DNA from 4 places in the Shewanella sp. YLB-07 genome. Region 1 is predicted to be linked to each of the others. Evidence: predicted binding sites of a transcription regulator. Region 1 holds the regulator's gene; each other region holds the start of a gene.

Region 1 (3,198 bases):
ATAGAGTTCTGACTCATCTTGAGTTTTTCGTAACTGTTTCACAATATGCTTGTTATTGAGTTTCTCAGCCATGGATGACAGAGTACTCAAGTGCTGCTCACATTGATCCGCAGGGACTAAAAGTGCAAATAGTATATCTACAGGTTGCTTATCAATGGCGTCGAAGGAGATAGGCTCTTCGCACTTGATTAATACAGCAACCGGTTGACTTATATTGCTCAACCTACCATGAGGAATCGCAATACCATTACCTATACCTGTGCTTCCCATTTTTTCCCTCGCCAAGAGACTTTCAAAAATCTCTTGTGAAGATAGGGTTGGGTACTGGACAGCGGCAAGATCGCTGATGAGTTCCAGTACCTTTTTCTTACTGCCCGGAGTGGCGCAAGTTGTACATTCCGGCTGCAGGATGGTGCTTAATTCCATTATTAATGCTTTGTTAGCTTCTCTTTGTGTTTAATAACCTGACGGTCGAGCTTATCAATCAGGGAGTCGATAGCGGCGTACATGTCAGCGTTCTCTGACATAGCAAAAACCTCACCACCGGCAAGGTGGAGTTTAGCTTCGGCTTTTTGCTGCATTTTCTGAACATTTAAAATAACGTGTACATTATTGATCTGATCGAAATGTCGTTCAAGCTTAGTGAACTTTTCTTCGACATATTGCCTTAGCGATGTAGTGATCTCTATATGGTGTCCAGTTAGGTTTATTTGCATAGAAATACTCCTCCAGTGTCCAATTTAACTCTTAGGTAGGTTGTAGAAAAATCTTTCGGGATTTAACTCACAACATAATTCCCTGTTATACCAGGAGTTGAGCCTAAGGGTTATCGACTACAGGCTGCTTCTGGTGATTAGCGCTCAACATGAGCGCTAATCAGGTCGTGGCTAAGTAGATTTTTCTATTTAGGTGACGACCTTACTTCCTTCTTTATAAACTCTTACGTTGATTCGATGGTGGAATCAACATGGCTTCACGATACTTAGCTATGGTGCGCCTCGCGACCTGAATTCCCTGCTCTGCTAATAGCAAAGCCATCTTACTGTCGCTGAGTGGTTTCTGTTGATTTTCGGCTGCAACCAGCTTCTTTATGAAAGCACGAATGGCGGTAGATGAACACTCGCCGCCATCATCGGTCCCCACATGGCTGGAGAAAAAGTATTTCAGCTCAAATATGCCCCTCGGGGTATGCATATATTTTTGTGTGGTGACACGGGATATGGTGGATTCGTGCATCTCTACGGCTTCGGCTATGTCGTTCAATACCATAGGTTTCATGGCTTCTTCACCGAATTCGAAGAAGCCCTGTTGGAATTTAACTATGCAGTTTGAGACTTTCAGTAAGGTCTCGTTGCGGCTCTCTAAGCTCTTGATAAACCACTTAGCCTCTTGCAGGTGACCACGAATAAACTGACTATCTGATTGATTCTTGGTACTTTTCACCATGGATGCATAATGTTGGTTGACGTTGATCTTCGGCATATTGTCTGGATTTAACTCAACCATCCAACGACCTTTCTTCTTGGTCACAGTGACATCTGGGATGACATACTCATCTTTACCTGGAGTAATGGCGAGTCCTGGGCGGGGATTAAGCGTTTGGATTAACTCAATGGCGACTCTGAGATCATCTTCCTTAAGCTTAGTCTTACGCATTAACTGGCGGAAATCACGTCCTGCGATCAGATCCAGATGATCTTTGATAAGGAGCCTGGCATTATCTATGTGGGGGGTTGTATCTGCGTATTGTGCCAGTTGAATCAAGAGACATTCGCTGAGGTCCCTGGCTGCTATGCCGATAGGATCGAAGTGTTGGATACGTTTGAGGACGGCTTCAACTTCATCCTGTTCAATTTCTGGATCACCCATGGCCTCGAGAATATCTTCAACACTTTGGGTGAGATAGCCCCTCTCATCAATGGCATCTATGATGGCGGTCGCTATGGCGAGATCATTATCAGAAAACGGTGTCAGGTTCTTCTGCCATTCGAGATGCTCATACAAACCTTCGCTGGTCTCGCCTTGGAAGGGCATATCATCGTCGCGCATGGCACCAGAACTCGAGTTCGGAGACGCGGTATAGACTTCATCCCAAGTGGTGTCCATGGGGAGCTCTTCTGGCATGGAATCTTGGGTTATTGCCTCTGAGGTTTCAACCGCAGAGCTGTCGATTGGACCATCACCTTCGCCATCACCCGTGGCGTTAAAGTCTTCTGCGTCTATGGTCTTATCTTCACCATTGACTGGGGGGTCAACCTGTTCTTCATCTAGTTCGAGAAGGGGGTTGGAGTCTAACGCTTGTTGGATTTCTTGTTGCAGTTCCAGCGACGATAGTTGCAATAGACGTATAGCCTGCTGCAGTTGTGGTGTCATGGTTAACTGCTGACCCATTTTAAGCTGGAGTGACGCTTTCATTTACCGCTATTCCCTTCATTGTAATTATAAAATGAGAAAGCCTGCTTTGACTTGTTTGGGGTTTCTCTGAGCCCCTGGACCTTAGGCTGAGTAAGCCGAGTGTCGATAAATACTCATCCCTTAATGCGCGTTAAGAATGAGTCTCTTGATTAACTATAGCTTGAATTGTTCACCTAAGTACACAGCTCGTACTTGCTTATTGTCCAAGATCTCGGCGGGTGTACCTTCAGCGATTAAATTTCCGTGACTGACTATGTAAGCTCGCTCACATACGTCTAAAGTTTCACGCACATTATGGTCAGTGATCAGTACACCTAAGCCGCGACTCTTAAGCTGCTCGATGATTTTTTTAATGTCGATAACCGAAATAGGATCCACCCCTGCAAAGGGCTCATCGAGGAGAATAAACTTAGGGTTAGCTGCCAAGGCTCTGGCTATCTCGACGCGTCTGCGTTCACCGCCCGAGAGTGCCATGCCTTGGCTGTCACGAATATGGGTAATATGAAACTCTTCCAGAAGGCTCTCGAGTTGTTCTTCCCGGGTGTTGTTATCTATATCTGAACGTGTCTGTAGTACCGCCATTATGTTATCCCTAACCGATAACTTCCTAAAGATGCTCGCCTCTTGAGGCAGGTAACCTATGCCTTTTCTTGCCCTCAAGTGCATAGGATCTAAGGTCAGATCATCATCATCGATTAAGATCCTACCTTTATCACTCTGTACTAAGCCTACGATCATGTAGAAAGTGGTGGTTTTTCCCGCGCCATTAGGGCCTAACAGACC
Region 2 (3,198 bases), on a different contig from region 1:
TCGCCAGTTGGCCTGCCGAACCTAACACAGTGCCACGAATGCCCATATCAGCAGGCAGATCGGCTAGACTATTTAAACCAGCAAACAAGTCATTCAGACTCTGTGGTATGGATTTGCCAATTTGTGAAAACAGCTGATCGAGTTCACTCATCTTAATCTGAGTGGTCTGAGCTTCACTGACACCGGTTTGACCAATCCTCAACTCACGAGCGGCATATTCGTTATAGATGCGTTTTACATCAGAAATATAGGTCCCAGCACCATAAAAGTTATCCCCCATACGCTGGGATTCCAGACTGGACTGTTCGGCAACTTGCCTGTGGTATCCCTGGGTATTAGCGTTAGCGATATTGTTACTGGTCACAGCAAGCTGCGCCTGAGAAGCCAAGACACCGGTGCGGGCAATATTTAAAAGGTCCATAGACATTACACTCGACTCCTATCTAATTGCCGTTCACCTTGCTGCATACTCTGCTGCGCAAAGGAAAACTCATATCTGTTACAAATAAAAATCATTACCTTGCTCCCAAAGATGGCAGCCTAATATCCGGCTTAATTGATTCCATCACCTTGATCACTTTATCGGCATAGTGAGGATCAGTTGCATAGCCAGCATCTTGTAATGCTTTGATAAATTCGTTGGGATTGGCGGCTTTCTTCATCGCTTCTTGGTACCTAGGTCCATCAGAAATAAAGCTGACAAAGTCATCAAAACTTTGCTTTATGTCTTCGTAGACACGAAAATCGGCTTTTTGCTGTACCGCAATACCTTGTTCGAACTCGAGCGTACTGACTAAGGCCTTATCACCCTGCCAACGTTTATCCGCTTTGATGTTAAAAAGGTTGTTGCTAGATTCGCCTCGAGCCCCTTTTATCATTTTCTGACCCCAACCCGTTTCCAGAGCCGACTGTGCTATCAAGACTTCGGGTTTAGTGCCTAAAGCTAGCGCCGCTTTTTCTGCATGGGGGTAGAGCTTAGCGACAAAATCATCTCTATCGGTGAAGGTCGTTTCCGCCTTTCTTACTTCAGATGGCAAACTCTTGCCTGTCAAAATACTGTCTAAGGGATTCATGGGCTTAGCATCTGCCCTGTCCTCGGCTTTTATGGCTTCATCAGGCATTATTGCCCGGTTCATCACATGAGATTTGAAAGATGCTTGAGATAAACCCGAATGCATATCGCCTCTAAGCACAGATGCAGGTGTGACATTGCTAGTTTCGGGAGACAGTTGTTGCATCATCATATCCGCGAGCCCTAACATGCCCTTTTCTGATAAGTTGACCGACATCTGCTGATCATGCATCTGCTCATAGAATTTAGTGTATTCGCTGTTCATCGGGCTATCGGATTCGAACACAGCATTGGCAGAGCGCATGCTTTTCATCAGCATCTGCACGAAGATCCCTTCGAATTGCTGTGCCACCTCCTTTAAAGCGGCCTTATCATCTTTCAGGGCCTTGGCTCTTAACGAGTCAAGACCTCCAATGTCCAAAAAGTGTGATGAATTTGACAGCTTTTCCATAAGAGTTCCCGGTTGTGCCGACAATAAACAGACGGTATTGTTTTTATAAAGCAAAGCACATGCCAGATCATCAGCATGCTGAGTTTTAATCCAATAAACATCGGTTTTTTTGGGGAAGTATTGAAGAGTAATACACTAATGAACAGAAAGTGTTAGGGCCTGGAACCAGGCCCTAACTGAACATCTTTAAAGGAAGTTAAGACTAACAAGATCTAGCCATATAACTAGATGATGATGAGTTCACCCTGCAGTGCTCCAGCCACCTTCAAGGCTTCCAGAATAGCGAGCACATCCGAGGGGGCTGCGCCCACTAAGTTAACGGCCCTAACCAATTCATCCAGTGTCGTGCCAGGGTTAAACATAAACATACGTCTGTCTGACTCATTGACATCTATGGTGCTGTCTGTAGTCACAACGGTTTGACCACCTGCCAAGGCATTTGGCTGTGATACCTGAGTCGCTTCGGCAATCGTGACAGTTAAGCCACCATGAGTCACGGCCGCAGGTAGCAGACGCACATTTTCGCCCACCACTATGGTCCCGGTACGTGAGTTAACGATGATCTTGGCAGATTCTGCTGCCGGTTCAACCTGAATATTCTCTAATGTTGCCAAAAACGACACTCGCTGAGACACATCTCTTGGCGCACTCACCTGTATTGAAGCCGCATCTAAGGGTCTCGCCATTCCTGGACCCAGCAACTCATTGATGGCATCGGCTAATCGTTTAGCCGTCGAGAAATCGGCGCGACGTAGGTTAAATGTGAGGTAGTCGCCAGTTGAAAAAGGCGTAGCAACAGTACGCTCGACAATGGCGCCGTTAGGAATTCGGCCAACGGTAGGCGTATTTTGAATGACTTTTGAGCCATCTAGACCTTCTGCGCTGAAACCACTGACCACCATACTCCCCTGTGCAATGGCATAGACATGACCATCGACCCCCTTGAGGAAGGTCTGGATTAAGGTTCCGCCGCGCAGACTCTTGGCTTCGCCCAGACTCGACACAGTGACATCCATAGTTTGTCCGGGTTTGATAAAGGGCGGCATATCCGCATGAACCGCGACAACGGCGATATTCTTAATCTTGGGCCGAAAATTATCGGGCAAATTGATGCCAAAGTTTTTCAGCATAGTCTTAAACGTCTGCTCGGTATAACGCGTCTTCTCACCCGTGCCAGGCAGGCCGACAACCATACCATAGCCTATGAGTTGGTTATGGCGCACACCTTGAACGTTTGCAATGTCTTTTATCCGTTGTGCCTGGCTTGGAGCAGCCACAAAAATCAGCAATAAAAGAGTGATAAATTTATATTTCATAGCGTTAATTCCTTAATCACGACTAGGTTCAATAGCAGCCTTAGAAAGGCCACCAACTCCCCATAAAGAATGAACTGAGCCAACCAACCTTCTGCACATCCGCAAAAGTACCTGTACCACTGTATTGAATACGTGCATTGGCTACTCTTGGTGAATCAATAGTGTTATCAGGACGTATATCTTGTGAGCGCACCACTCCGGTTATGCGCACAAATTCATCACCATTGTTGATACTTATCCACTTTTCTCCGCGAATAACTAAGTTACCATTGTTGAGAACCTGCATCACATTGGCCGAAATGCTGCCACTCAAACTATTACTCTGATCGGCATCGGATTCACGCTTGGTATTCATGCTG
Region 3 (3,198 bases), on a different contig from region 1:
CACTAAAGGAATTCGTTTAACAGCCAACGGGATAGCGGATGTGGGTGGCTCATGTAGGCATGTCTTACGGCTAAATGGGGACATCGTCAGTGAGGAACAAGGCGTGACGATGGTTCATGTGGCTTGGGATGCGATTGTCGTCATTACACATAAAAGTAACCCGGTAAAAAACATCTCATCACAGCAATTAAGAAATATCTATGTTGGTAAAATCAGTAACTGGCAATCTCTTGGGGGGGATAATCAGGCGATAGATGTCAATGTCAGGAGTTCATCCATTTCAGGCGTTAGTTACATGTTCAGAATGCTCATTTTTGATGACCCTCATTTTGAATTACCCATAAAAACCTTGCAACATGAATCGTCAGGACCGCTTGAAAAGAACATTGAGTCTCGTTCCATTTACGGTATCGCTGTTACTGGCATCAGTTCTGCAAGAAAAAGAGCTGTGTCAATATTATCGATTGATGGTGTTTACCCATCGAAGCAGAATATTGCATCTGGGCAATATCCCTATTTTAGGCCGTTATATATGGTTGTGCTTAATCACCCCCAGCAAAAGACCAGAGATATTATGAACTATATTTTAAGTGAAGAAGGACAAGCTATCATTTCTCAACAAGGAACCATCAACTTAAAAGAAGGAAAGAAATTAGAAAAGCGCTGGACCATGACGCCATTAATACAGCAAGTCCCTTAGCGCGTTCGCATAACAACATAAATTAGAGCTTAAGGAATAACACATTATCATTTAGATCTATTACTCATTCACATGCTGTTAATGCGAGTTTGCCCTACGAGAACTTATTTGAATAGACAGCGGTACGGTGATTTATGTTTCATTGAGCCGTCTATAGTCCTTGATGTCTATTTCTAACCCATAGATTATTAAAAGATGGCGTCTATAGTCGAAAGAAAGGTATTTTTTAGTCTTCTAAATAGCCTAAGCTCGCTCTAACATCAGAAATGGTGATGAAGAGTTTGTTCTCTTCATCTTGAAATGTTTTGAATCCATAGCGCTCATAGAAGTGTTTTGCGCCGTCTTTTGCGTCAACAATAACCACTGGGAATGCAACGCTGTCACTGGCGGCTAGTAGCTTTCGTAGTGCATCGATAAGTAACCACTCACCAAAGCCTTTCCCTTTATAGCGATCATCGACAGCTAAACGGGCAATGAGACCGCCAGAAGTAGATGATTGATGCTTTTTTTGTAACTTATCGGGTAAAGCCTTTAAGTCAATTGGTGTCATTGTTAGTGTATAAAAGCTAATGATATGCGAGTTATCGTTATCATCTTCTAAAACGAAAGTTCTGGTGTTGTCTTTCTTTGCTTGCTGACTCGCCATCACTTTCAGATAGTTGTTAAGAGATTCAATACCACAGTTGAATCGGTTTCTACCGTGTTTAACTTTGTCTAGAAGTACCGTATTCATCATTGAACTTTGTTCTCGTAACGTTCAGAAGCAGCTTTAAGCTTTGAGTTTGTCGTTGCTGGGCGGTCTAAGCTTTTCATCAACAACATTGCATCAGTTTGACTAAGTTTTAGCAATTGCTCACGCTCAATAACTTGTTTTGCTTTTTCGATTGCAGCGCTCAAGACAAATGAGTTAATACTAGACATACCAGCAATTGCTGCCGCCTTAGTAAGTAAATCTTGTGTATCGACATCAACTCTTGCAGTGATGCGAGGCAAAGTAGTAGCCATAATGTAATTATCCTGTCGTGTCAAAGTGTCACATGGATATTATGGTCTTAAAGTGTTCAACAAGCAATTGCTGTGTCATTTTGGCACGCGAACCAACAAATAAGTATTGAAAAAATGGGTAGCCTTGTTGGTTTTTTCATGGCGAATTGGATTCGAAAGAGCCCCAAAACGTTTTTCAAGCTATTGCTAAAGGCATACCCTAGTCGCGCAATCTATTTTACATCGATACGAATCAGACTGACACGTTTCTGCCCCAAAGTGAGTCAGCGCTGACAGAAAGCACATTTTACCAATGAGTTATTTGACATACTTTTTCTCATGGAAGTATCCTGTTTACGATACTAGGAGCTTACCAGTGCGTTTTATTGGCTCTTTAGGTACAACCTTATTGCAGGTGTTGAATGTTTAAGAGGGAATCGTGGAAAAATTACTTAATAAATTTGGTTATTATAAAAAACCAAAGGCTCAAGCTAAGCCAACTATTACTTATCGAGTGCCTCAATCACCGGAAGCAAATACGCAAAAACTGATAGAGATCGTAGCAGAGGGTAATAAGTGGCTTAAAGCTAGGACTCAAGAGTCTAATGCAAAAACGGGAATGTTTTTTAGCATTGTTCTTCTCATTGAACACAAAATTAGTAACTTGCTAGTCTGTATCGAGCCTGAAATAAAAGATGCAATGCTAGGTAAGAAAATTGAGACGTTGAAGTCATTTATCAATATTTATGAGTTTGAAGAGGCTAGTGAAAAAAAAGAATTTAGAGAGTTACTACCTCCTTTGCATGAAATAAAGAACATCAGAAATAAGCTTGCTCATGATCTTATGAAGTCAAAAATTGAGTTAAAGGAACTCCCGAGAACTCTAGCGTATGTTCGAAAAAGAGAGCAGAAATTCGTTAAAGAGGTGCTGAATAAAATCGAAGATGATAGCGAAAGATCTTGTGTGTTGTTGGCTAAATTTGGCTTTATGTTTTCAGTTGAACTTGCTCATGTAGCTATCACAGTAGAAACATGAAAAAATCGATTGGTATTTATGCGGTCATGTTCCCACAGTAATGACAGAGTGCGTGGCTGACTCACCTTTGCCCCAAAGTTTGCTAGAGCAACAAGTATTGCACAAATTGTTTAGTCATATTTGCCATACCTAAGTCAATGCATCGGGCAAGAATCAAGACCTGATCCTATGACTGTGCAGATAACATGGATGATGGCATCAATGATCACCCATTAATATTTCTATATTGAGTGTAAAGCCCGCAAAACAAGCATCACATCGTTGAGAAAGCTTTACCACTCAGATAGCATGAATGGCAACAAAGGAGCCTGCTAGCATGATGGGTGACACCGTTAATTCATATATAAATTCTTCTATCGAGAATAAAGTTGAAAAAAAATAAAAATAAAAGTAAAAAAATAAAAGTCTGTCGTAACGTCAAAAAACAAAGAGCAAAGAAAATAAATAGTGGAAATAATGATGGTAGATGGAAAAAGCA
Region 4 (3,198 bases), on a different contig from region 1:
GTTTCAGCTTGAGCGCCTGCAGAGTCTACCTAATGGAGTGCTAGTTCATGGCTGAAAATGACAGTAGCCAAGAGAAAACCGAAGAGGCCACCCCCAGGCGATTAGAACAATCCCGGGAGAAAGGCCAGGTTGCACGCTCCAAAGAGCTGGGAACCTCGGCGGTCTTGATGTCGGCCGCGGTCGGTTTTGCCATGGTCGGCCCAAGTATTGCCAGTAGCTTAGTCACCATAATGACCACCTTGTTCACCATGGACAGGGAACAAATTTTTGACACCAATCAGATGGTTTTGGTTTGGAGCATGATAGGGCGAGAGCTTGCCTTTCCCATGGCCAGCCTGATATTTGTCATCGCTTTAGTAGCCTTCATAGGTAATATCGTTTTAGGCGGTATCACCTTCTCTACCAAGGCATTTATGCCGAAAACTGAGAAGATGAATCCTATGAAAGGATTTAAAAGAATGTTTGGCGTGCAAGCCCTTGTGGAGTTGACCAAAGGTATCGCTAAGTTTTCGGTTGTCGCATTATCCGCATACTTTCTCTTGAACTTCTACTTTAATGATATCTTGGCCCTGTCTCGGGATCATCTTCCTGGGAATGTATACCGGGCGCTGGATCTATTAGTTTGGATGTTCATCTTGCTGTGCTCATCTACCATACTCATCGTGGTTATCGATGTGCCATTTCAAATCTGGAATCACAAAAAGCAACTCAAGATGACCAAGCAGGAAGTCAAAGATGAATATAAGGACACTGAGGGTAAGCCTGAGGTCAAAGGTAAGATAAGGCAGATGCAAAGGGAGGTGGCTCAGAGACGTATGATGTCAGAAGTTCCCAATGCCGATGTTATCGTCGTTAATCCGGAGCACTATGCTGTCGCGGTGAAATACGATGCCATGAAGTCGACGGCGCCCTATGTGCTGGCAAAAGGTGTCGATGAAATTGCTTTTAAGATTAGAGAGATAGCCCGTGAACATGAGATTGCTATTATCTCTGCTCCGCCTCTGGCCCGCGCCATATATCATACGACTAAAATAGATCAAGAGATCCCTGAGGGACTATTCACCGCCGTCGCTCAGGTTTTAGCTTATGTATTCCAGTTACGTCAATACCAACAACACGGAGGCCGAAGGCCAACGGCTATTCCGCTTAAACAGCCCATACCTAAGGATTTAAAATATTAATGATACCGAGTGTTTCCTCCGTATCCGATACTTCTTGGCCATGTACCTAAGCTAGATTTCTCGGTAAAACCCAATCAATGTTGGTTATATAGTGTATTTCTGCTGTAAATTTATTCAGTTAACTTCTTAGGCATTCATTTAACGTCAGTCTAACGGTATAGTGCTGACTTATAAAATAAAAACAATATTGATAACTTAGTTATTAATGACGGAAATTATTTCCATTACTTGGCTCAAAAATTGCTTTGTTAGAGCTAGATGTCAAAAGTTTGGATTTCTTGAATGGATGTTAAAGCACGACTGGGTCAACTGAAAAAAATAAAACCTTCGAGTTTTAAAGGCTTAGGCACGCCTTTGTTTGTTCTCGCTGCGTTAGGCATGATCATATTGCCTATGCCACCATTCCTGCTAGATATTTTGTTCTCATTTAACATAGCTTTGGCCTTAGTCGTATTGCTGGTGGCTATTTACACCGACAGACCATTAGATTTCGCCGCTTTCCCCAGTGTGTTGCTTATTGCGACCTTACTGCGCCTCGCGCTCAATGTGGCATCGACTCGTATCGTCTTACTCGAAGGACACAACGGTGGTGATGCTGCCGGTAAAGTGATTGAGTCTTTTGGATCGGTTGTGATAGGCGGAAATTATGCCGTTGGCCTGGTAGTATTCTTAATCCTTATTATCATTAACTTCGCCGTGGTCACCAAAGGTGCTGGGCGTATAGCAGAAGTTAGTGCTCGCTTTACCTTAGACGCCATGCCAGGTAAGCAGATGGCTATCGATGCCGACTTGAATGCTGGCGTGTTAAACCAAGAACAGGCAAGAGATAGGCGCGCCGAAGTCACCAAGGAAGCCGATTTTTACGGGGCAATGGACGGTGCATCTAAATTTGTTAAAGGTGATGCAATTGCCGGGATCATGATCATGGTGATCAATATCTTGGGTGGATTCGTTATCGGCATGGTGCAGCATGACCTAGATTTTTCTTCTGCGGTCGAGATCTATACTCTTCTTACCATAGGTGATGGACTGGTTGCCCAGATCCCCGGCCTTTTACTCTCAATTGCTGCGGCATTGATGGTCACACGTCAGAACGAGTCCGGTGACATGGGCCAGATGATGATGTCGCAGATGCTTGACAACCCTAAGTCAATAGCGATTGCTGCTGGTGTCTTGTTTATTATGGGGATAGTGCCTGGCATGCCACATTTTGCCTTCATCTCTCTGGCATTAGTTGTCGGTTCAGTAGCTTATTTTTTATATAAAAAACAAGCGCAGGAGCGTGAAGAGTCCCTGGCGCTTGCGAAAAAACCTGCTGCGGATAAGGCAGCCGCTAAACCGAAGGAGCTGAGCTGGGATGATGTTCAGCATGTCGATACCATAGGATTAGAAGTCGGTTATCGGCTAATCCCTTTGGTCGATAAAGGCCAGGGCGGCGAGTTGCTAGGCAGGATAAAAGGGGTGCGTAAGAAGCTATCCCAAGAGCTTGGCTTTTTGGTACCTGCGGTGCATATTCGCGATAACTTAGATCTGTCTCCAAATACTTATCGTATCTCCTTGATGGGAGTTGCGTCCGGTGAAGCCGAGATAAGACATGACTGTGAACTCGCCATCAATCCAGGCCAGGTGTATGGCAAACTCGATGGCATAGAGACGAAAGATCCTGCCTTTGGCTTAGATGCGGTTTGGATAGCCCCAGAGCTTAGAGAGCATGCGCAAACCTTAGGGTATACCGTGGTAGACGCAGCAACGGTCGTGGCGACTCACTTGAGTCAGCTATTAACTAATAATGCGGCTAAGCTTCTCGGTTATGAGGAAGTTCAGCAGCTTATGGATATGTTGGCCAAACATTCTCCTAAGTTAGTCGATGGCTTCATACCTGACGTTATGCCCTTGGGAACTGTGGTTAAAGTCATGCAAAACTTACTCAACGAAGGTGTTTCGATTCGCGACCTTAGGACAATAGTACAGACATTGCTCGAGTACGGTCCCAAGAGTGCCGACACCGAAGTACTGA

The links. The regulator sigma-54, encoded in region 1, starts transcription at its own class of promoters, with help from an activator protein. The targets are predictions, from matches to a motif close to GTTGGCACGNNNNTNGNNT.
Region 2: a site for sigma-54 is predicted at 1,572-1,590, ahead of flgJ (flagellar assembly peptidoglycan hydrolase FlgJ). Genes of this name have one in related genera too.
Region 3: a site for sigma-54 is predicted at 1,767-1,785, ahead of FS373_RS18035 (DUF1778 domain-containing protein). Genes of this name have one in related genera too.
Region 4: a site for sigma-54 is predicted at 1,409-1,427, ahead of flhA (flagellar biosynthesis protein FlhA). Genes of this name have one in related genera too.

Annotation. Positions count from the first base shown of each region.
Region 1 is NZ_VOQB01000011.1:108,557-111,754, forward strand. Features, by position in the region: gene ptsN (PTS IIA-like nitrogen regulatory protein PtsN) at 1-426, opposite strand, end outside; gene hpf (ribosome hibernation promoting factor) at 429-716, opposite strand; gene FS373_RS21745 (RNA polymerase factor sigma-54) at 931-2,415, opposite strand; gene lptB (LPS export ABC transporter ATP-binding protein) at 2,569-3,198, opposite strand, start outside.
Region 2 is NZ_VOQB01000010.1:150,332-153,529, forward strand. Features, by position in the region: gene flgK (flagellar hook-associated protein FlgK) at 1-427, opposite strand, end outside; gene flgJ (flagellar assembly peptidoglycan hydrolase FlgJ) at 516-1,523, opposite strand; gene FS373_RS20715 (flagellar basal body P-ring protein FlgI) at 1,748-2,839, opposite strand; gene flgH (flagellar basal body L-ring protein FlgH) at 2,880-3,198, opposite strand, start outside.
Region 3 is NZ_VOQB01000008.1:121,162-124,359, forward strand. Features, by position in the region: gene FS373_RS18025 (substrate-binding domain-containing protein) at 1-700, shown strand, start outside; gene FS373_RS18030 (GNAT family N-acetyltransferase) at 927-1,436, opposite strand; gene FS373_RS18035 (DUF1778 domain-containing protein) at 1,433-1,705, opposite strand; gene FS373_RS18040 (hypothetical protein) at 2,124-2,720, shown strand; gene FS373_RS18045 (hypothetical protein) at 3,089-3,198, shown strand, end outside.
Region 4 is NZ_VOQB01000010.1:122,789-125,986, reverse strand. Features, by position in the region: gene flhB (flagellar biosynthesis protein FlhB) at 48-1,181, shown strand; gene flhA (flagellar biosynthesis protein FlhA) at 1,464-3,198, shown strand, end outside.